Regions from separate parts of the Paenibacillus residui genome, predicted to be linked through region 2. Evidence: a T-box and tRNA genes for the amino acid it is inferred to sense, from the RefSeq annotation. Region 2 holds a T-box; the other holds one or more tRNA genes.
What was found. A T-box is a leader RNA that pairs with one kind of tRNA and senses whether it is charged. The one in region 2 lies ahead of metG (methionine--tRNA ligase), so its partner is inferred to be a tRNA-Met.
Positions count from the first base shown of each region.

Region 1: it has a tRNA-Met gene. The T-box ahead of metG (methionine--tRNA ligase) is inferred to sense a tRNA for this amino acid. The anticodon was not compared.

Region 1 is NZ_JBHTIU010000033.1:15,838-26,380, reverse strand. Features, by position in the region: gene ftsH (ATP-dependent zinc metalloprotease FtsH) at 1-1,224, opposite strand, end outside; gene hpt (hypoxanthine phosphoribosyltransferase) at 1,313-1,855, opposite strand; gene tilS (tRNA lysidine(34) synthetase TilS) at 1,912-3,330, opposite strand; gene ACFQ03_RS10785 (protein kinase domain-containing protein) at 3,363-4,283, opposite strand; gene ACFQ03_RS10780 (vWA domain-containing protein) at 4,267-5,031, opposite strand; gene spoIIE (stage II sporulation protein E) at 5,271-7,763, opposite strand; tRNA gene ACFQ03_RS10770 (tRNA-Met) at 8,237-8,310, opposite strand; gene ACFQ03_RS10765 (S1 domain-containing RNA-binding protein) at 8,448-8,930, opposite strand; gene ACFQ03_RS10760 (FtsB family cell division protein) at 9,020-9,346, opposite strand; gene yabQ (spore cortex biosynthesis protein YabQ) at 9,362-9,940, opposite strand; gene yabP (sporulation protein YabP) at 9,937-10,218, opposite strand; gene ACFQ03_RS10745 (RNA-binding S4 domain-containing protein) at 10,482-10,543, opposite strand, start outside.
Region 2 is NZ_JBHTIU010000070.1:11,740-22,282, reverse strand. Features, by position in the region: gene ACFQ03_RS17950 (ATP-binding protein) at 1-1,103, shown strand, start outside; gene metG (methionine--tRNA ligase) at 1,177-2,802, opposite strand; T-box leader at 2,865-3,124, opposite strand; gene ACFQ03_RS17940 (hypothetical protein) at 3,295-4,680, shown strand; gene ACFQ03_RS17935 (cadherin-like beta sandwich domain-containing protein) at 5,217-8,678, shown strand; gene ACFQ03_RS17930 (YhgE/Pip family protein) at 8,883-10,543, shown strand, end outside.

The DNA of each region.
Region 1 (10,543 bases), on a different contig from region 2:
TCCGACCACAACTCGGTCGAACGCTTCCTCTACTTCAGCCATGCCGATATCTTTTCTGTTGCGGCGGGCGGCGATCAAGGCAGCCTCGTTCAACAGATTCTCCAAATCCGCGCCCGTAAATCCGGTCGTGTATCTGGCCAATACATCCAATTTAACGTCCTTGGCCAGAGGCTTGTTGCGGGCATGTACCTTCAGCACCGCTTCACGGCCTTTAACATCCGGACGGTCTACCGTAATCTGACGGTCGAAGCGTCCCGGACGCAGAAGCGCAGGATCCAGAATGTCCGGACGGTTCGTAGCGGCGATAATGATAATTCCTTCATTTGCACCGAAGCCATCCATCTCGACGAGCAGCTGGTTAAGCGTCTGTTCCCGCTCGTCATGCCCGCCGCCCAAACCGGCGCCGCGCTGACGTCCAACAGCGTCAATCTCGTCAATAAATATAATACAAGGAGAGTTCTTCTTAGCATTCTCGAACAGGTCGCGAACGCGGGAAGCCCCTACTCCGACGAACATCTCTACGAAATCGGAACCGCTTATGCTGAAGAACGGCACTCCCGCTTCACCGGCTACCGCTCTCGCCAATAGCGTCTTACCTGTCCCTGGCGGTCCGTTAAGCAGAACGCCCTTGGGAATTCTTGCTCCGACAGCAGCGAATTTACGTGGATCCTTCAGAAATTCGACCACTTCGACCAGTTCCTGTTTCTCCTCGTCGGCTCCAGCCACATCCTCGAAGGTGACCCGCTTCTTCTCTTCGTTATATAAACGGGCTCGGCTCTTGCCAAAATTCATCACTTTGCCGCCGCCGCCCTGAGCTTGATTCAGCAAGAAGAAGAACAGGATGAAAATAATGACAAAAGGAATGATCGACGTCAGGAACGTGATCCATATGCTTCCTTCGTCCATTTTCTCATAGACCTCTTCTTTAACCCCGCTTTCCTCAATCAGGACAATAACCCTCTCATCCAAAGGGGCACGGGTTTTGAAGCTTTTGCCCGATTCAAACTTTCCCTTTATGACGTAGGTATAGCCTTCCGGCTTGACGATGACTCTTTCAATCTTATCCCCCGTCGTTTGGGCTGCTGCATTCTTTAATTCTTCGCGGAATTGATTGTACGTTATCTGCTCTTCAATTTCATTCTGATTGCTGATAAAACGCACAATACCGATGACAACTAAAAAGAGAATTAGATAAAATCCGGTATTTCGGAGGACCCGATTCATCCCCTACCTCCTCTCAAGCGGCACACTTGTTTTATTTTACCACAGCAGGTCTCGGCTTCACAATAGAGCGTAATATTGACTTCGCAGCCTAAGCTTTAGAGTATACTTCTTCTTTTAAGATGCCGACATAAGGCAGGTTCCGGTATTTCTCCGCGTAATCCAACCCGTACCCGACTATAAATTCGTCCGGCAGGGTAAATCCTGTATAATCCGGCGTTAACTCGACCGTTCTCCGCGCGGGCTTGTCGAACAGGGCGACCACCGAAACGGAATGAGCATTTCTTCTCTCCAGAATGTCGATGAGATAGCTCAGGGTCAAGCCGCTATCGATAATGTCTTCGACAATGAGGACATCACGGCCTTCCAGCGGTACATCCAGGTCTTTAATAATCTTGACAACCCCCGATGATTTAGTCGATTGCCCGTAGCTGGACACCGCCATGAAATCAAGCTCAAGCGGTACAGTAATATGTTTGACAAGATCGGCCATAAAAATAAATGCGCCCTTCAGAACACAGATGACGAACAAGTTGCGGCCCTGGTAATCCTCGCTAATTTTGCGGCCAAGCTCCTGCACCTTCTGCTCGAGCTGCTGCTCGGTGTACAGCACTTCCTTTATGTCGTTATGCAACAATGAAACCTCCTACTTTATACTATGAAAAAACGAATGCGTACATACTGATCTCATTAAGTGGATTCCCGGGTAACCTTCATATATAAGTATCGGGCGGTCCGGTTCGTCACAACAGCATGCTCGGATCGTTTAATTCCTGGTATCCATATAATCCGACCGGCCCCATCGACGACTAAAGGAACACGATCCCGTTCCCTTGGAGAAATTTTAGCATCGATGAAAATATCTTTTACCTTTTTAGAACCGTTTAAACCAAGAACCTGCATCCTGTCGCCGGCTAGCCGGCTTCGGACCGTCAACGGCAGCTCCAGCAGATCCAGGTCGAACATCGCGCAATCCCTGGTCCTCTGTCCAAAGCCGTGACAATCTTCACAAGAACGGGTAATGAAATACTCCATAGACATGCCCGATTCGGGCAAGTACAGCGAGCTCCGGTTCAGCTCTACAGGGTAATGGAACGGGCGGGAAGGTGAATAGTTCCGCACAAACCCGATCCGGTCGTATTCTTTAAAAAAGCGGATCCGGTCGCCTGCTTCCAAGGTAAGGGTGGAGCTCCGCTCCTGTAAAATCGCCTCTCGCAGCAATTCCACGCCCGTAAATTCAACGGAATCCGCACAAAAATTGAGATAATTTAATATTAGTTTAATCAAACGCCTTTGTAAAGCAACATGTAAACTTATGAACTCTTTTCTGGAAAATGATATTTCGCCGTTTTCCGGGGTGGAGCGGACGATGCGTTTATATGCCGCGGCGGTTTCCCGATCCATGTAATCGTCCTCTTCCCGGATCATTAAGGACAGACGATTGAGTGATTCTACAAATTGCGGATTATACTTCGTCAGCTCCGGGATGACGTCCAACCGGACCCGATTCCGGGCATATTTGCGTTCTTCGTTGCTGCGGTCGACATAATAGGTCAGATGATGCTCCGTACAGTAATTCACCAGCTCGGCCTTGTACACTTCGAGCAGAGGGCGTATCCGCTCGACGCCATCCATCGTATTGGCGGCAGGTATGCCCGCAAGCCCAGACGGACCCGTTCCGCGAATCAGCCTCATCAGCACGGTTTCCGCCTGATCGTCCGCATGATGTCCCAGCGCCAGTTTGCGGGCCCCGAATTCCCTCGCAATGGAGGTCAGAAACCGGTAGCGCTGCTCCCTGGCTGCGTTCTGCGGGTTATCCCCAGTTTCTTCTATATAACGGGGCACATTGATCACTCCAACCTTGCAGGGCAAGCCGAGTGAAGCCGCCCACTCTTGGACAAATTCAGCTTCTTCCTCCGATTCTTCGCGAAACTGATGGTTGACATGGCCCACCAGAAGCTTCCAGCCGTGCCGCTTAGAAAGCAGAAACAGGAGATGCAGCAGCGCGACCGAATCGGGACCGCCCGATACCGCGACAACTATGCGTTCTCCTGGATCAAACCATCGTTCCTTATTAATCTTGTCTTCCACTCTGCGGATAAGCTCCATTATGCACTCTTTCCTTTCGGCGGGCAAGAAGGTCAGGACCAGACAAAATATAGCGCCAATCCAAATATAAGAAGGGATGCGGCGAAGCTGCAGGCTACCCAATGTCCTGCACCCGGAGGCAAGCCAAGGGCCTTGTTCGGGGATGCCATGGCGGAAATCGGCAGTGCTTTCCACTCCGCGAAAGCTTCTTCGGAGGAGCGGAACTCCCCGATGAGCGATCTTCGCACGAAATCCTCGTACCCGGAATATGCAGGGTTATCCAGTTCTTCCAGCAGCACATCGATGTTCCGGTTCTGGGGAATGAGTTGGGGAGTAATGCAGCTGTTGTGCCCTCCAAGCAATCTCATGCAAAGAATAGCGAACGAGAACAAGTCGTATCCATCATCCGCCTTCCGGCTCCCGCCGTTCCAATAACCGCGGTCATAAACCTCGGTAAACTGCTTGACCCCGTTCCCCATGACGGTTACACCGCCAAAATCAATCAGCTCTACTTCACCGTACCGGGATACCAACACGTTCTCCAGCTTCAAATCGCCGAAGACAAACCCTTGCCGATGGAGGTCAACGAGCTTCCTCAGCAGGTGAAGCCCGATCACTTGCATCCATTCCCTTCCGGAATTCTTCAGAAATACATCCGGAGGGTCTCCCCGGACATATCTCATTACATAGAAGGAATAGACCTGCCCGGCATGTTCGGCATCATCCGCATCGACGAAGAAGTTGCGGAAATCGCCGGGGGCCTGCGACAGCTTCCGGATCATGTTGATCTCGGATTGCAAATCAACGGCATTGAAGCCCAGCTTCAAAGCATACCAGCAGCGGTCCCGGCGAACCAGGTAAACCTTGCCGTTCGCTCCTTCCCCGAGCTTTCTCTCCACCACGTACGTATTTCGCTTCCACTTGCCAATGATCGGCGTCCCTTGTATAAACTCCATCTCAGACGACGTAGTCACTCAGCATCCCGTCCTTGCCCGGCTGCCGGGAATGGGTTATTCCCGCAGCCGGTTCTCCACCATCCATTTCGCCGTTACGCTCTCCAGACAGAAAACGGATAACATGGAGCAGGGCGGGGCCGGTGGGAGTCGTACCTTTCATGTTTATTTTATAAAATAAATCGCGTACATTTGCAAGCCGGGTGGTCCAATCCATGTCCATGCACACTTCCCTCTGTCCTTTCGCATCCGGAAAATGAAACACGGCGATTTCGCTTTTCCCTTTACGAGCCTGCATACTTAGCATAAGATCGCCGATCGCTTCTCTTACCGTCTCCAGCTTGGGCTTCATGCTGGCGCTGGCATCCACCAACAGCGCCACCTTCATCTCCGACGTTTCCGCGAGGTCGTCGATCACCTGCACAACCTGGGAGCGCTGTTCGGGATGCAGCTTTTCCAAAGCGGCTCCGGGTCCGACAATCTGCTTGAGCTCATGATTGACGGCATCGTGAATCGTATGCAGCATCGTCTTGCGGGTCATCATCTGCATCGTCTGAGCCACCATACTTGGCACGACCATACGGCTTAAGCCCCCTCCAGCCCGGGCGATGTCGTTGATTTCTTCTATTCCGTAATGACCGGTTTCCCCTTCGTCAATCACTCCGATAACATTCACCACGATCCCCTCGGCCAAAGCTCTGGCCGCTGCTGCGACAGGGCTTATACCAACATTCGAGCAACCGTCCGTGATCAAAATAATCTGTTTCATCATGCCCCTCCCCTGATTTGAATAAAGTAGAATGGCTGCTTCTACCAACCTATTAACCAGTGTTGCCCGTTTGCTAGACTTTATACGGAGAGGGGTTAAAGCAAGCTCATATCTAATGTAAGTAAATATAGGAGGCAGGATAAAAAAATAGGGAGTAGATCTCTCTTTTTTTAAAATGACGAAAGACCTGCCGATTTGCAGGTCTTTCGTTCAGCATGATTACTTGAGTCTCTCCTTTATTAACTCACCACCTTGGGGCGCTCGATGCGGGAAACACCGGGCCAGCTAAAGGTAGCCCACTCCGGCTGGAAGCGCTCTATTTTGGCAACGATAACCGTCATGTCATCGGCAATGTCCCCTTGCTGATAGCGTACGATTCTCTCCAGCAGGCAATCTGCAAATTCCTGCGGATCGGACAAATCCATCTCCTGAATGACCCGTTTCATCCATAGCTCCTTGTTAACCGCATATCCGGGAGCATCATAAATACCATCCGTCATCATAATTAGAACGTCACCCGGCTTCAGCTGAACGCTGACGAGATCGACATCAATTTCCTGCAAAATTCCTACCGGCAGATTGTTTGCCATGATGGAAATCACTTCATTATCCCGCTTAATAAAGCTGGGGGTCGAGCCTATCTTCATAAATGTCGTTTGCGCGCTGTACAAATCGATCAAAGCCATGTCCACCGTAGCGAAAATTTCGTCCGGCGAGCGAAGCATCAAGACCGAATTGACCGATTTGATCGCCAGCTTCTCGTCCATGCCCGACTGCAGAAGCTGCTGCAAAATATTGAGAGCCGTGCTGCTCTCCGCCCGGGCCCGCTCGCCGTTGCCCATTCCATCGCTTAGAGCAACCGCAAACTTTCCATTTCCCAACTCCACGGTGCTGAAGCTGTCCCCGGACAGCAAATCCCCTCCTTTGGCCGCTCCGGCAATACCCGTCTCGACTTCATATTCCTTGGCGGACCCGAACATAACCGTATAGTAGCCTTCTCCCCTTTCGGACGGTCTTTCTCTCTTAACCGCTATATTTTCGCCAATAATGTCTGATAATAGAGGAGCGACAATCTTGCGGCATTCATCATAGCCTTTTAAATATTGATGCACCACCTCAATTTCAACATTTCCTTCCTCAAGATTTATAATATCAATACTGTGAATCGACAACCCCAGTTCTTCCAAAGCGCTGCGGATCTGCTCCTCCTGCAAAAATAGCTCCTGACCCTCCCTTTTGATTTCCTTGGCCAAATCTTCCATGACCTGAGATACGCCTGTTAATTGATCCGCTACAAGCTGCCGGCTCTCCAGTATTTGTTTTTTCCAGTGCAAATTATTTTTGTAGAGCTGATATTCATGAAGCATTGTGTTCAGCACCCGCTCCGTTTTAATGCAGGCGCGAGTCCATTCCTTCGGGATATCCCGCTTGGCAGGGGCTTCATTCTTATCAATGGCGGTCATCATTTCCGTCATAAATGTATAGGTTTTGGCAAAATCACGGCTCCAGCAAGCATCCCGCTTGCCGCAATTGGTACAAAATTTCTGCGATACGGCACTCATGAAATGCTCCACTTCCCCTTCACGGTTAGCCGAATAGCCTTCTGTCGTCAGCTGTTTAAAGCTGCGGGACAGCTGGCGGAATACTTCGGAGAACTGCTGCACCCTTTCGGCCGTAATATCCCGGACCCTTCTGGCATAATCATAATGGGACTTCATATTTTCCTGGGTTCCCGGAATATAAGTTGCCAATGTATAGACGATACTCTTAGGCGTGAGCAAGAACAGAACGACCGCCGCCGCGGATTCCCAGGTGGATTGGAGAAAAGCTGTCTGGTCCCCGATGTAGATGGAAAGAATGGACGAACCAATGAGCATGCCCAGCGCCACGGCCAAGCGCCCGCCTTCCTTCATGAGCCCGGCAAGCATTCCTGCGAAAGCAAGCAAACTCATCTGGTAAATAGCGTTTACATTCGCCAAGCTGAGAATGAGGCCAGTTACCACACCGACAGAAGCCCCCAGGGGCGCTCCTCCCACCAGAGCAAACAACAAGATCAAGTATCTTGACAGGACATGCTCTACCGTTACGTTTCCAATTACCCAGCCCACCGTTCCCGTCATGACGGATGCGAGCAGTATGATCAGACAAATTATTTCATCCGTCTTGAGCCCATGCTTCTTTCTCGCAATCGTAAACACGGGAACCGCCTGGATGAATATAAGCGTAAGAATCAAGCTTAATGTCGATTCAATTCCGGTCATCATCAACGTATACCAAGATAGATTGGCCGCTACCAGATGGCTGAACAATTTGACGGAGAACCCGGTCATAAATACCAATAGCGGTACATAAGAAAGCTCGGCTTTCTCATATTTCTCCAGCCCTTTTTGAATAAGGAGAAATACCAGCATCTGGGCCACGATGTATCCTGCGCTGCCGTGTGCGGATAATAAGCTTCCCGCGCATAACGCCACTCCGACCCAATGAAGCAAATCTTTGCGGAGATAATAGAAGACGGCGAAATAAGCAAGGGCGAAAGGAGAAAGTTCATCGAGAATCGTCGCTCTTCCCAACAAGAAAGCAATGACGACAAGCAGCACGGCCCATCGTTTCACCATCCAGGCCTGAATGATACGGCTATCGGCCAATCTCTTGCCTGTGTTTTCTTTAACCTGCTTCACCCATGAAGAGCAATGGCCCTTCACCCCTTGTACACCAGATTGCTTTTGCATAGATCGGACACCACCTAACCGGTTTTCTTGTGTCCTCTATTATAGAAAGAATCTATCAGGAAGTTTGTCAGAATGAGAAGGTAGATTCAAAAAAATTTCCGACAAAAACCTTCCCGACCTATCCCGTTTTGTGCAAAAAAACAGCGTCGGCTTTCCCTAATCCTGCGGGTTCATAGTAGCCTTTGCCATTTTTAGGCGAGGGATGGTGCCGAACTTGCCGAGCGTTCGTGTCGAAGTCTTCGCATTGAAAAAAATAAAAAAAGCTTCTAAAACGAAGCCTTTTCGAAGTCGAATAACCCGGTTTTAAAGGTAGCTTTCTATGCCAATAGGAATCCTTGTTCTTCATCGTATTAAAACGGTAAGAACTTAAAGATTCCTTTGTGGTAGAAAATGGTAAAAAAGAGAAGCATCCTCACGGATGCCTCTATTCTTTAATTAATGGTCTCCATACTGTCGGAATGGAGTAATAACAATAGCGGCGGAGGGGATCGAACCCCCGACCTCACGGGTATGAACCGTACGCTCTAGCCAGCTGAGCTACGCCGCCATAACAAGCAATACTATATACCAAGATGTATATGGAAGTCAAGCGGTAGTGACAACTTATAATTTTAATTCGGGAAACTCCCGAATAGACAAGACCGCAAGCCCGATAAATCAGGCTTGCGGACATAATTTCGTATATTAATCGCGTCTTGCGCCTCTCCCTCCACGCTTCGATTCCGTGTTCTTCTTAAGAGACGAGATGCGTTCTTCGCTATCTTTAAGAAATTTGATCATTTTATCCTCGAAGGAAGATTTGCCAATGGGAGGTTTAAATGGGCGTCCGCCTCGGTCATGACCGCGGTACCCTCCGCCGCCTTCTCTTCGATCCCCGTACGATCCCCCACCATGTCGTTCAGGTCGAGCGGGCCTTTCAGCTGCCAGGGGCTTATCAACAGCTTGCTTAATGGATAGACCGATTTTGCCGTCCTTATCGACATTAATCACCTTAACGAGGACTTTATCGTCCAGCTTTAAATGATCGTTAACGTCCTTGACGTAGTTATCGGCTATCTCCGAGATGTGAACGAGGCCGGTCCCTCCTTCTGGTAGCTCGACGAAAGCTCCAAAGTGAGTTATCCCTGTCACCTTTCCTTCTAACTTGGTGCCCACTTCAATTGCCATAAATGATTAAGTTCCTCCCTTAAAAAATTCAAAAGACTGGCTATGGAGATTATACATGAAGCGGAATTAGAGGTCAACAAGGCAAAGGTCTAGGGGGCCGGTTTCACAACATCAAATACGGTCTCGCCTTCTCGGGCAACCTGAAGATCCTTACGAGCCTTCTCTTCCTGGTATTCCGGATCGTTCAAACGGTCCAATTCCATTCTGGATTCCTCGTTTATTTTCTCTACTTCCGCCAGTTTGGTTTCGAGCGTCACAAGTTTAGCTGAATTCTCAGCCAGTTTATCCGATTGGTCCAAGATCGTTATGCCTGCCCACAACAATACACAGCAAACAACGATCATCAACAGACGAATCCGCCGACGAGCGCCGATTGTGGAAGTATTCTTCTTAGTTGTATTTTTTGCCTGTACCATGGAATAATGTTCCTCCTATGATTTTCGGAACCATTTTTGAAACAACTGCCGGATGATTCGCCAACCGTTAGCTATCCACTGCGGCCAACGAATCTTCTTCCAAATAAACAGCAACGGACGAATAAATATAAACAGGACAGGGTAAAGTAATTTTACCACAATTTTGTAGAGGAATATAGCTACTGCTATAAGAAACCCGATAACCATCATTAAACATTTATAAAGCAGTTGAATCGGCTTGACAATCATAAGCTCAACCAGTCTGCGAATCAAACCGGCCAGCCATAGAACCGATCGAATTAATGCACGGATAACCCATACGGTCCCTTCCCTCAAGAAGGCCCAATAGAAGCTGCCGCCTGCCAGCAGGCCGATGAATACGAACAGCCTAAGCTGACCCTGATTGCTGAAATATAAGGCACGAAAGACCAGTACGGTCATAACGCTCCAATAGACCAAGTCAAGGATGGAAATAAGCCAGCGCGGTGCGCGCAGCTGCCCAGTCAGCACGCGATAGGTTTCAAATAGAATACCCATACCGACTCCGCTGGCAAACATCATACCCATGGTGAGAAACTGGACGTGCAGTGTCACTTGAACAGTTTACCGAACAAACCTTTAGATTTTCCCTGGGTTCCTGAATCTAAATAAGCTAGTGCATGGACCAAGCCTTCAATCGCTACAAGGCCTTGCTCCAAACTGAGATTTTTAATATGCAGATTCTGGCCTTTGATCGTAAGAAATCCGCATTCGGTTTCGAGTAGAAACTCTTCGCTGTCAAAGCTTTCCACATTCAGCACACCGGAGATTTCCAACAGCTTCCGATTCAGCATCTTGACTTCCTGACGTTTCACTTTTCCCTGTTCCACCATGGCATGTACCCCTCCTTCTAACACTACATTATGGAGGGATGTCCGATTTTAGAACCGGGGAAAAGATAGATTGCCTTAAAAAAAACGTACAGAGTGTTTATCGGAGGCCAACCGGAGGGGTACACTAATTGGCAGGACCCAATACATCTTATGGAAAATGACCTTACCTTGCCACGGACTTGTTCCTTCCTATACGGTTAAATAATGGAAACCGCAAAGGTAGAAAAAGAGACTAAACTGTGGTTAGTCTCTTAATCTTTCTCTCAACCATTCGTTCGGGCTTCTTCCCGCAATAAAGTATACATAAGAGCAGCATCTTCTTTAC
Region 2 (10,543 bases):
CTTCGGTTTCCCAAGCGGAAAGCGAAACGGCGGCCGCTTGTGTTGAAGAGCCATCCCGAGCTCTGAGCGAAAGCTCGTCTCGGGCGGCTCCCGGACCTGCTATCTCCCGAATCTCATCGGACGTGCCCAGGCTGCTGGCCGTAGATGATGATCCGGTCAATCTGAATATACTGGAGGCCATTCTGTCGTCCGAACCTTACGAAATAGTAACGGCAGCAAGCGCTCAGGAAGCCTTGGCCATGCTGGAAGCGGGAGAGTGGGATTTAATCATCTCGGACGTGATGATGCCGAAGATGTCGGGATACGAATTGACCCGCAAAGTCCGCGAGCGCTTCTCCCCCTGGGAGCTCCCTGTCCTGTTAGTGACCGCCCGCAATCAGTTGGAGGATATCCAGACCGGTTTCCTTGCCGGCGCCAACGATTATGTGACCAAACCGGCGGAGGCTGCCGAACTGAAAGCCCGGGTTTACGCTTTGACCGGGTTAAAGAGATCCGTGCACGATCGGCTGCGTATGGAGGCGGCCTGGCTTCAGGCACAGATTAAGCCTCACTTTATGTTCAATACGCTGAACTCCTTGGTAGCTCTTAGCTACATTGATATGCCGAGAATGCGTACAATGCTGGAAGCTTTCGGGGATTACTTACGCACGAGCTTTGACTTTCAGAACTCCGAGCGGCTGGTCCCTCTAGAGCATGAGCTTGGCCTCGTCCGCTCCTATCTGGCTATTGAGAAGGAACGGTTTGAGGATAGGCTGCAGGTTTCATGGGAGATTGACCATAATGTTGCACCGGTCATCCCCCCGCTATCTATTCAGCCTCTGGTGGAGAACGCGATTCGGCACGGTTTGATGAAGCGGTCCGAAGGAGGGCTGCTTCGCATTCGGATAACCGATATGGGAGACCGGGTCGAAATTTCCATTGAAGATAACGGGGTCGGTATCGAGAGTGAGCGTCTGCGGCATATTCTCGAGCCTTCAAGCGGCCGCTCGGGAATCGGTCTGTCTAATACGGACCGGCGTTTGAGGCAAATCTACGGCCAAGGGCTGCAGATCGAAAGCATTGTCGGCCAGGGAACTATCGTTAGTTTCATAGTCACGAAGTAAGGAACGTTCTTCGGGGGGCTTCCCGCTTGCCCCCTTTCCTTCCTTCTTCCGGTGCCCCTTTCCCCTTCCCAAGTTACCCCTTGCCCAGGCGGGCAATTTCCTCTTCTATTACAGCAGCATCAATTCTTGTAAACAGCACCTCCAATGACCGGATAATTGTGCCGGGGGCTATCTCCGTATACTGCCATCCCGCCTGCGAGATGGACAGAAAGTCCCTGATTCTCCGGCAGGCAAAGGGCAAGAACGGCTCCAGTACATTCGCCAGGTTCGCTATGATTTGCACGCATGTAAATAAAGTATCCGCGCAATGCCGGCGGTTTTCCTTAATTTGCACCCACGGCTTGCGTTCGTCGAAAAATTTGTTGGCTCTGCGGATGAAAGTGAAAATCATCTCCAGAGCATCCTTCAATTTGCCCGCTTCTATGGCTTGGCCCGCTTGGTTATACAGCTCCACGATCTCCGGCTTCTTGCTTATCTCCATAGTGCCAGCCGGAATACGTCCATCGAAGAATTGGACAATGAACTTAAGGCTTCGGTTTACAAAGTTGCCGAAAGCGCCCAGCAGCTCGCTGTTGTGGCTGTATATGAATTCCCTCCAGGAAAAATCCGCATCCCGGTTCTCCGGCCCATTAATCGTCAGAAAATATCGCAGCGAATCCGGATCATACCGCTGAATCACGTCGGTCACCCATACCGCCCAATTCCGGCTGGTCGAGATCTTCTTTCCTTCCAGCGTTAAATATTCGCTCGAAATGATTCTGTCCGGCAAGTGCAGATGGCGCCCCACCCCCATAAGCAGGGCAGGAAGAATGAGTGTATGAAACGGAATGTTGTCCTTGCCATGAACATAATAGGCGATGGTCTTCTCCGACCAGTAGTTCTCCCAGCTCCCACCGGTTTCCTGCGCCCACCTCATGCTGGCTGACAGATATCCGCTGACTGCTTCGATCCAGACATATATTTTTTTATCGCCGTCGCGTTCGAGAGGAACATCTACTCCCCAGGTTAAATTTCGGGTCGCCGCCCGGTCATGAAGTCCTTCGTCCAAATATCTTCGAGTCAATTGAACCGCGTTGTCCCTCCATCCTGTCGCCTCGCCTAGGTATTCCTCCAGCTTCTGTTGAAATTTGGACAGAGCCAGAAAATAATGATCGTCCTGTCTAGTAACAGGAGGGCTCCCGCACAGCTTGCACTTTTTATGAAGCAAATCGCCGGGGTCCAGCAGATTAGAGCAATAATCGCACTGATCTCCGCGGGCCTGCTGGCCGCAATGAGGGCACTGTCCCTCTACATAGCGGTCCGGCAAAAAACGGGAGCAGGCTTCGCAATAGGTTTGCTCAATCGCCTTTTTGTAAATATATCCATTGTCCAATAGTTGGAGAAACAGCTGCTGGACGAGGTGATGGTGGAACGGTTCATCCGTCCGGGTGTATAGATCATAAGAAAAGCCAAGCTTCCGGAAGCAGTCGGCAAACTCGTTATGATAACGCTCCGCAATAACTTCGGGGGAAACCCCCTCCTGGTTAGCCCGGATCGATATGGGTGTTCCGTGACAGTCACTGCCGGAGACATAGAGCACCTCCTCCCCTCTTAGCCGGTAATAGCGCGCCAGTATATCGCCCGGCAATAAGCTTGCAATATGTCCCAAATGCAGCGACCCGTTAGCATACGGCCAAGCGCCCCCAATAAAAACACTCATGATCATGACCTCCAGTATATTGAAATATTGTAGTAACCCCACAAAAAAACTCCCGTCCCCTAATAAGGGACGAGAGCCTATATCTCACGTGTTACCACCCGCATTCATCCATACTTCACAGCATGGACCTCTTCAGGTACGGCACTTAGGTGCGTATACCCTAGCACTATAACGGGCGCGCCCGGTGCAGCCTACTGCCGGATGGGTTCGATGCACAGCTCAGAGACCATATTCGCCGGATGCTTCTTTGCTCCTTCTCAGCTGCCGGAGCTCTCTGTTCAAAGAAGTGGGTCCAACTACTCTTTCTCTTCAACGCTTTTTTTCGAATATTCTAAATATTATATGTCATTATATTTCTTATAATCCCATTATGCAATCCCAAATCGCTTCTATTGACACAACCGCCAATTTTGGATATCATCTTGGCTATGATTCCTATATTTCTAATCGGAATAATATGATTTGTAAACTTTTTGTCAGGAGGAATTAATGATGAGCACCATCAAAGCTTCACTCTCCAAGTCGATACTGGCCGCCTCCCTTTCCTTGGCTGTACTGTTTGCCGCTCCGGGACAGCAGGCTCACGGCGAGGCTGTATCGCAAGCGCAGGTTTCCCAGCTATCTGTCCATAGCCCGCAGGAAAATTATGCTCTCTTTCTCAAGGAAAAATTCCAGATCGAAATAGGCGATTCCATCACTAAAGGGGACTTCATTCAAGCTGTCGCCCAAGCTCTGAATATCCGGCCCTCGGAGAACGCGCCGCTTCCTTTCACCGATCTCGATGCCGCTAATCCTGCCTATGCTGCCTCGGTGGCGCTTCATGAACAAGGCATCCTGACCGCTTCCGAGGTCCATGCGGACCGCAGACTCGATGTTCTCCAGGCCGCCTTCATCGCGGTCAAAGCGGCAGGATTGAAGGAGCTGGCCTATACCTATCCCAATGATAAAGTAGAGGCAGCCCTCTCCAAGCTGGGGTTAAATCCGGCCGCCTTCGATTTCTCGGCCGCACAAGAAATTGCCGCAGCCGTTGACAATGGACTCATTGCTCCCGCTTATTACGGAATTTTCTCCGGCAATCCTCCGGCGACCAAAGCTTTTACGGAAGAACTGCTGGGGAAAGTTTTGGCTCTGAAGGGCCAATATAAGCATTACCTCGGAGAAGTGAACGACCCGGATATTTACGGGAAGCTTGCACAAGCATATCGGACTTCGGATATTATCGAAGCCCCGGCACTGCAGCAAATCGTCAACAACGCTCTGGAGAACGGGCTCGTTACAGGCTATAATCTGAAGGATTCGCGCTTCGATCCGAACTTCATTGATTCCCTGTCCCTTACATACGGGCATTCGAATATCGAGCATGCCCTCCAGCTTGTAGGGCTGCTCCGCAGCGAAGGGCTGAATGCCAAGGTTCAGCTGGAACCGAAAACTTCCGCATTCATTCACTTGGCTGAATGGGGGAAGCCCGAGGAATCCGAGACGAATAAGCTGACTCAAATCGCTAACGGAAACTATATCTTCTCCGCCAAGGAATACGATCTATCGCTCGAATTCGAGAACGCAGGGGACAAGGAACGTTTCCAATCCGTTATTCTGCAGTACGCCAAGAAGAATAGCGAAGACCAAACCGGTTTAATCGTCCATTCATGGTGGCAGCCGTTATACTATTCCTTGACGGAAATAGACGACTACGAAATTATTGCGAATAACAAAATTGTAGACGGACATTACTACGCCCAATCCTTTACTTTACAGGAAGATTCCGAGTCGATCGCGGAAGGCTTCCGGAATTTGTCTCCGGACATAGAGGTCATCAACTACACCTTCTGGGTAGATAAACCGTTCTACCATTATCTGACGGGAGAGGACTTCAAGTAAGCATCCACAGGTGCTCTCCGGAGCATCGATAAATTTAAACTATCGTATCCTTCCAACGCCGCACTCCTTAATTTAAGGAATGCGGCTTTTTTTCTTAATTGCTGCCAAGGGAAAGTACCCATCCCTTACGCATGAAGGTCGCATTCAGATCCGTAAGGACGTCACAAAGACGAGCAAAAGTGCATTAAAATCGTGCCTTTTTCAAAAAAGAAGGCGAAAGACGATCAAATGTGCAGGTCTTTTTGACAAAATGGGGAGATTTCGCAAAAATCGCTCCAAAGACCTGCATTATCGCTTTAGAATCAGGCATTGCGTGGCTTTTTCTAAAAAAGACATGCCGTTTTGCTTGTCTTTTGCACTCATTTTTATATCGGATATCTACGTTTTTTTCCTCCTTCGGCCGATATATAACGATAGAAGGTTTATTCAAAACCTTGTATAGGGCGTATCCGTTCTTATAACGGTAGCAGCTGATAACTATGGTTTCCCAGCAAATCGCCAAGGAAGTTTATGAGGAAAGAAGGTATAGATCCCTTATGAGAAAGAATCGAAAGTCGTGGATCGGGAAGGTGCTGCTATGCTCCGCTCTTCTGTTGTCTCCGTTGGCGGCCGGCGCCCCTGTTCCGACAGCCCATGCCGATACCAACAACAATTACAGCTTGTCCCTGGCCAATCTGGTCCTGGAAAATTATTCGCTTTCTCCCGTATTTACGCCGTTAAATGTATTTTATACCGCGGATGTGCCCTACCATAAAACTTCTATCCGGGTCACTCCTACCGCCATGGATAAAAATGCAACCATCCAAATTAACGGAACGTCGATAAGCAGCGGCTCTTCCCGGGATGTAGAGCTGATGGTAGGCTCCAATATTATTTCGATTTCCGTCATTGCTCCCAACGGCAGCTCCAAATTATATACGGTCAACGTGACCCGCAAAAATATAGGTCTCGTTAATTTGTTTATGGATGCGACATCCTTGAATGAGCCGTTCGACCCGGAGGTGACCTCCTACACGGCCAGAATTCCCGAGTTTCTGTCCTTTATCAACGTTACAGCCGTAACCGATTTGAAGGACTTAACCGTGAAAATTAATGGACGAATAGTATCGAGCGGAGTGCCCGCGGCCATTCCGATAACCGGGATCAATTCCCTGATGGTTGAAGTTTCCTCTTCCGCCAACGAAATGAAGGTCTATACTATCCATCTGGACCGATCCGCTGCCGACAAGAACGGGTTATCCTATCTTTATCTGGAAGGGGCTTCATTGAACAGGGCTTTCGATCCGAGCGTCACTTACTACTCTTCTGTAGTCAATAATTATGTATCCGAAGTGAAGGTCAGCCCTACCTACGGCAGCAACATCCGCTCCGTAACCATTCGGGGAACCAAGGTGGCCAGCGGGTCTTTCTATACCGTTCCGCTATCGATAGGCAATAACGAAGTAGCCATTGAGGTCGAATCCTACGATAATATTAAAAAGACCTACCGGATTAACATCAATCGGCTGTCGTATAACGATAATAACCAAAACCCCGGAGGCGGCGGAGGCGGCCATTCAGGCGGGGGCAGCCAGCAGTTCGCTTATTTGTCCAACCTTTCGCTGAGCAGCGGAACCTTGAACCGGAGCTTCGACTCCAACGTGCTTAAGTATTACGCTACCGTCAATAACAGCACCTCCAACCTGCAAATCAGCGTCTCATTCTGGTCCGGCATTACCGCCAAAATTAACGGAAAAGAGGTGCAGAGCGGCAGCTTCCACGATATCCCCCTCAAGACCGGAGACAATAACGTCGCCATTGAAGTACGCAGCTCCAGCGGGGATATTCGTTACTATAACGTTATGATTACAAGGCTGCCTTCGGATTACGGAGATATCGGAAACGGCGGTGGCGGCATCGGCGGTACCATCGGCGATCCCAATACTTATTTGAGCAATCTTCTGGTCGAGGGCCTCTCCCTGGATAAGAGCTTCCAGTCCAATATTAGCGGCTATTCTTCAACCGTCACTTACCCGGTGAGCCATTTCCGGTTAAGCCCGATCTATCATTCCAATATATCGGTCAAGGTAAACGGGCAACCGGTAGCAAGCGGCGAATATTACTGGGCTGCGCTCAACGTAGGAACAAACACGATTACGATAGAAGCCAGATCGAACAACGGAGGCCTGAGCTACTATACGATTGTCGTTACCCGGCTGGCTCAGGGGCAGACGGATCCGGGCGGACCGATCGGGGATAACAGCCTGATTTCAATCGGCTCTCCCAACATCGCGCTGGATCGAAGCTTTCATCCGAACGAAACCTATTATCGGGGATATACGGGAAATCCGAATTTTACTTTTACTCCTGTGACGACCGGAAGGGCCCGAATCAAAATTAACAACACTTATTATTCATCCAATCAACAAGTATCCATTCCGCTTAACCTTGGAGAAAATAGTGTGAACATTGAGGTTGTTCCGGACAATGGGGGAGCCTCCCGGACCTACACCTTCATCGTAAGCAGAGGAGATTATACTTACGATCCCAATGAGCTGTCCACCATCGTTATACCCGGTGTGACCTACAGTCCCAAGTTCGACAAGAATGTCTCCTACTACCATGCGACGGTGGAATCGGGCATAACGGCCATCAAGATGATGCCGATAGGCACAGGAATCCATTCAATTACGGTTAACGGGCATAATGTCAATAATCTTCAGCTGTCGCCGGAATTGCCGCTGGCCTATGGAGACAACAAAATAGAGGTCAAGGTGCAGAATTATTATGGAGGAGGTTCAGGCACCTACACCTTCTGGATTACGAGGACCCGCCCGGAGCAGGAGGGGCAGCCTCTAAGCCCTTATCTGCTGGATGGGGATATGATTGTGTCGATAGGTACCCCTTCGGACGCCAATATTACGTATGCCAAGCTTAAAGAGCATCTGGAGCCGAGAAATAACTTCAACAGGATTATCTTCAAGATTGCCAGCGGCAAATATTCGAGCCAACCGAATTACGTCATGTTCGATCAGAGCATGCTTGAATATTTAAGAAGAAACGCCCGTATGATTATTGCGGAAACGCCTGACGGCAAAATCACCGTCGACCCTTGGGATATTAAGTCGAACGCATTCAAAGCCTCTTTCGAGATGAAAGACGCGGACTTGATAACCAACGTTCCGTCCAATTATGAGCCGCTTTCCAATCTATATTCCATTTCGCTGGAAGGCCTGGATACAGCGGACGGCTGGGCGTCGGACACCTATTCCATCAAGGGGATGATCGAGCTCCCCACCCAGCTATCGGAGCAGGAGCTCAAACAGGCTAATGCCTACGATTTCTCCGATATCTATCAAAGATGGGAACTGGTTCCCAGCACCACCAAGGACAACATTAAAGAGATTGTCATCCATGGAAACAGCGATATCGCCATCATGAAGACAGCGATCACCTTCCCTGATATTGCAGGCCACTGGGGACAATCCTATATTGAATATTTAGCATCGAAAAACATTGTCAACGGCTATGAGGACGGTACCTTCAGACCCGATAGGCCGATCACGCGCGCCGAATTCATTACGCTGCTGGTCAATGCACTGCCGTTGGATAGCCTGTCCTTCTACCCAAGCTTCAGCGACGTTCATGAAGGAGAATGGTACTTCGAGGATATCCTGCTCGGGGCCCAGCACCGGTTAATTGAAGGCTATGAGGACGGCCGGTTTAAACCAAACGAACTGGTTTCCCGTGAGGAGATGGCTGTCGTCCTGGAACGGCTGATGCGACAGCAGCTTGGAATGAATATGTCCATCACTGATGAAGAAGTGGATGCATTGTTAGGCCGCTTTGAAGACGCCGGCGAAGTCAGCGGTTGGGCCAAACAAGCGGTTGCCATTAACATTAAAATGGATGCCATGAGCGGATTAAGCGACAGGCATTTGGCCCCGCAGGCCAAAGGTACCCGGGCGCAAATTGCTACCCTGCTGTACAAAGTGTTTGATAAAGCCAAGCGTTTCTAAAGGACACACCTTGTGAAACGTGCATCGAATAATTGATAAGGAGGGCTTGGCCGTAGAGGGCGGGCCCTTCCTTTATTCTATGCGGGGCGACTGGAGGGCTTTTTCCACAGAGACGTAGAAAACTCCGGCTGACATCATGTTAATGAAGGGTATGTTTGGCAGCGAAAGCAGAGATACTAACGAAAAACCATTTGGGTGGCTTCCATGAAAACTATTCGAGATATCTACTTTCGCGACCTTAAACATATTTTCACCAACTGGGCGGCATTAATTGTTATTACCGGACTCGTCTTCTTGCCCTCCCTATACGCCTGGTTTAACATCGAAGCTTCTTGGGATCCGTATGGTCAGACGGGAGGACTGGCCGTGGCTGTTTCCAATAACGATGCAGGATCGGTCATTAGAGAACAACCGATCAACATTGGAGAGGAAATCATTGCCTCGCTCAGGGATAATCGTCAAATCGGCTGGATCTTCGCGGATGAACCGACGGCACTCAGAGGAGTTGAGCATGGAGACTATTATGCGAGCATAACGATTCCCTCCGACTTCTCCGAGAAGATAGCGTCAATTCTGACGGACCATCCTCAGAAGGCCGAGATTGAATATACGGTGAATGAGAAAATCAATGCCATTTCCCCTAAAATTACGTCTAAAGGGGCCAGCGGAATTATAGAGGAAGTTAGCCGCAACTTTATCAAGATTGCTAACGGAACCGTTTTTCAAATTTTCAATGAAATCGGCGTGACGCTGGAGAGCGAGCTTCCGACTATCGAGCAGCTTAGAAGCCTTGTCTTCAAGTTGGAAGCGATGTTTCCGGAGATCTGGCAGACGGTCGCCACTGCTGCGGAAGACCTGAGCAAGGCTAACGAGATTGTCCTCAAAGCTCAGGAGAATGTACCGATTGTCGCCCAATTGGCCAAGGACGGGCAGGATTTTACCGAGCGGTTAGGCCAGTTCCTCGACCGGAGCAGAGAGAATGCGGCTGCAGCAGGCCCTTCCATCAAGAACGATCTCGCGCTGCTGCAGCAAACGGCGACGGCCACGGAGCAATTGACTGCACTGCTGCTTGAAGAGAAGCCGGACCCAACTGCAGTGAAATCAGCCCTCGACCGGGCCTCCCGCAGACTGGCCCTAGCCATTGACATCACCGACAAGACAAGCTCGCTATTTGCCAGGCTCAACAGCATGGTTGGCGGCAACCGGCTCGCTTTCGTGACCGATAGGCTCGGACAGATCAAGACGAATTTTGAACAGCAGGCGGCAGCCGTCAATCGGATCAGGGAAGCTATAGATAAGGGAGAGAAACCGGCTGACGACCTGGTCCAAAGCTTAAACCAATTGTCCAAGGATGCCTCCGCTTGGATTGGAGACTTGCTCAACCGATACGACAGCGAGATCCAGCCCCTCATTCTGGAAGGGCTGAACAAGGCGAGAACGGCGGCCGAGCAGGCTCATACCGTTCTGACAGAGGCCTCCCGCAGCATTCCGGATGTTCAGAAGATTATTAACGATGCGGCTGCCGGACTGGCATTCGGGGGCCGTGAGCTGCAAGCCGTCCAGCAGCATCTTCCGGTCATCGAAGCGAGGATCAAAGCACTTGCCGACCTTATCCGGCAATTGGAGAGCGAGGGGAACCTGTCGGAAATCATTGATTTGCTCAAGCACAATGCGGAAGAGGAAAGCAGCTTCTTCGCCGAACCGGTCGTGCTTAAGGAGAATAAGCTGTTTCCAATTCCGAATTACGGATCGGCCATGTCCCCCTTCTTCACTACTTTATCTCTTTGGGTAGGAGCTCTGCTCCTGGTCTCTTTGCTGACGGTAGAGGTTCATCATCCCGAACTTAGCTACAAGAGCTATCAAAT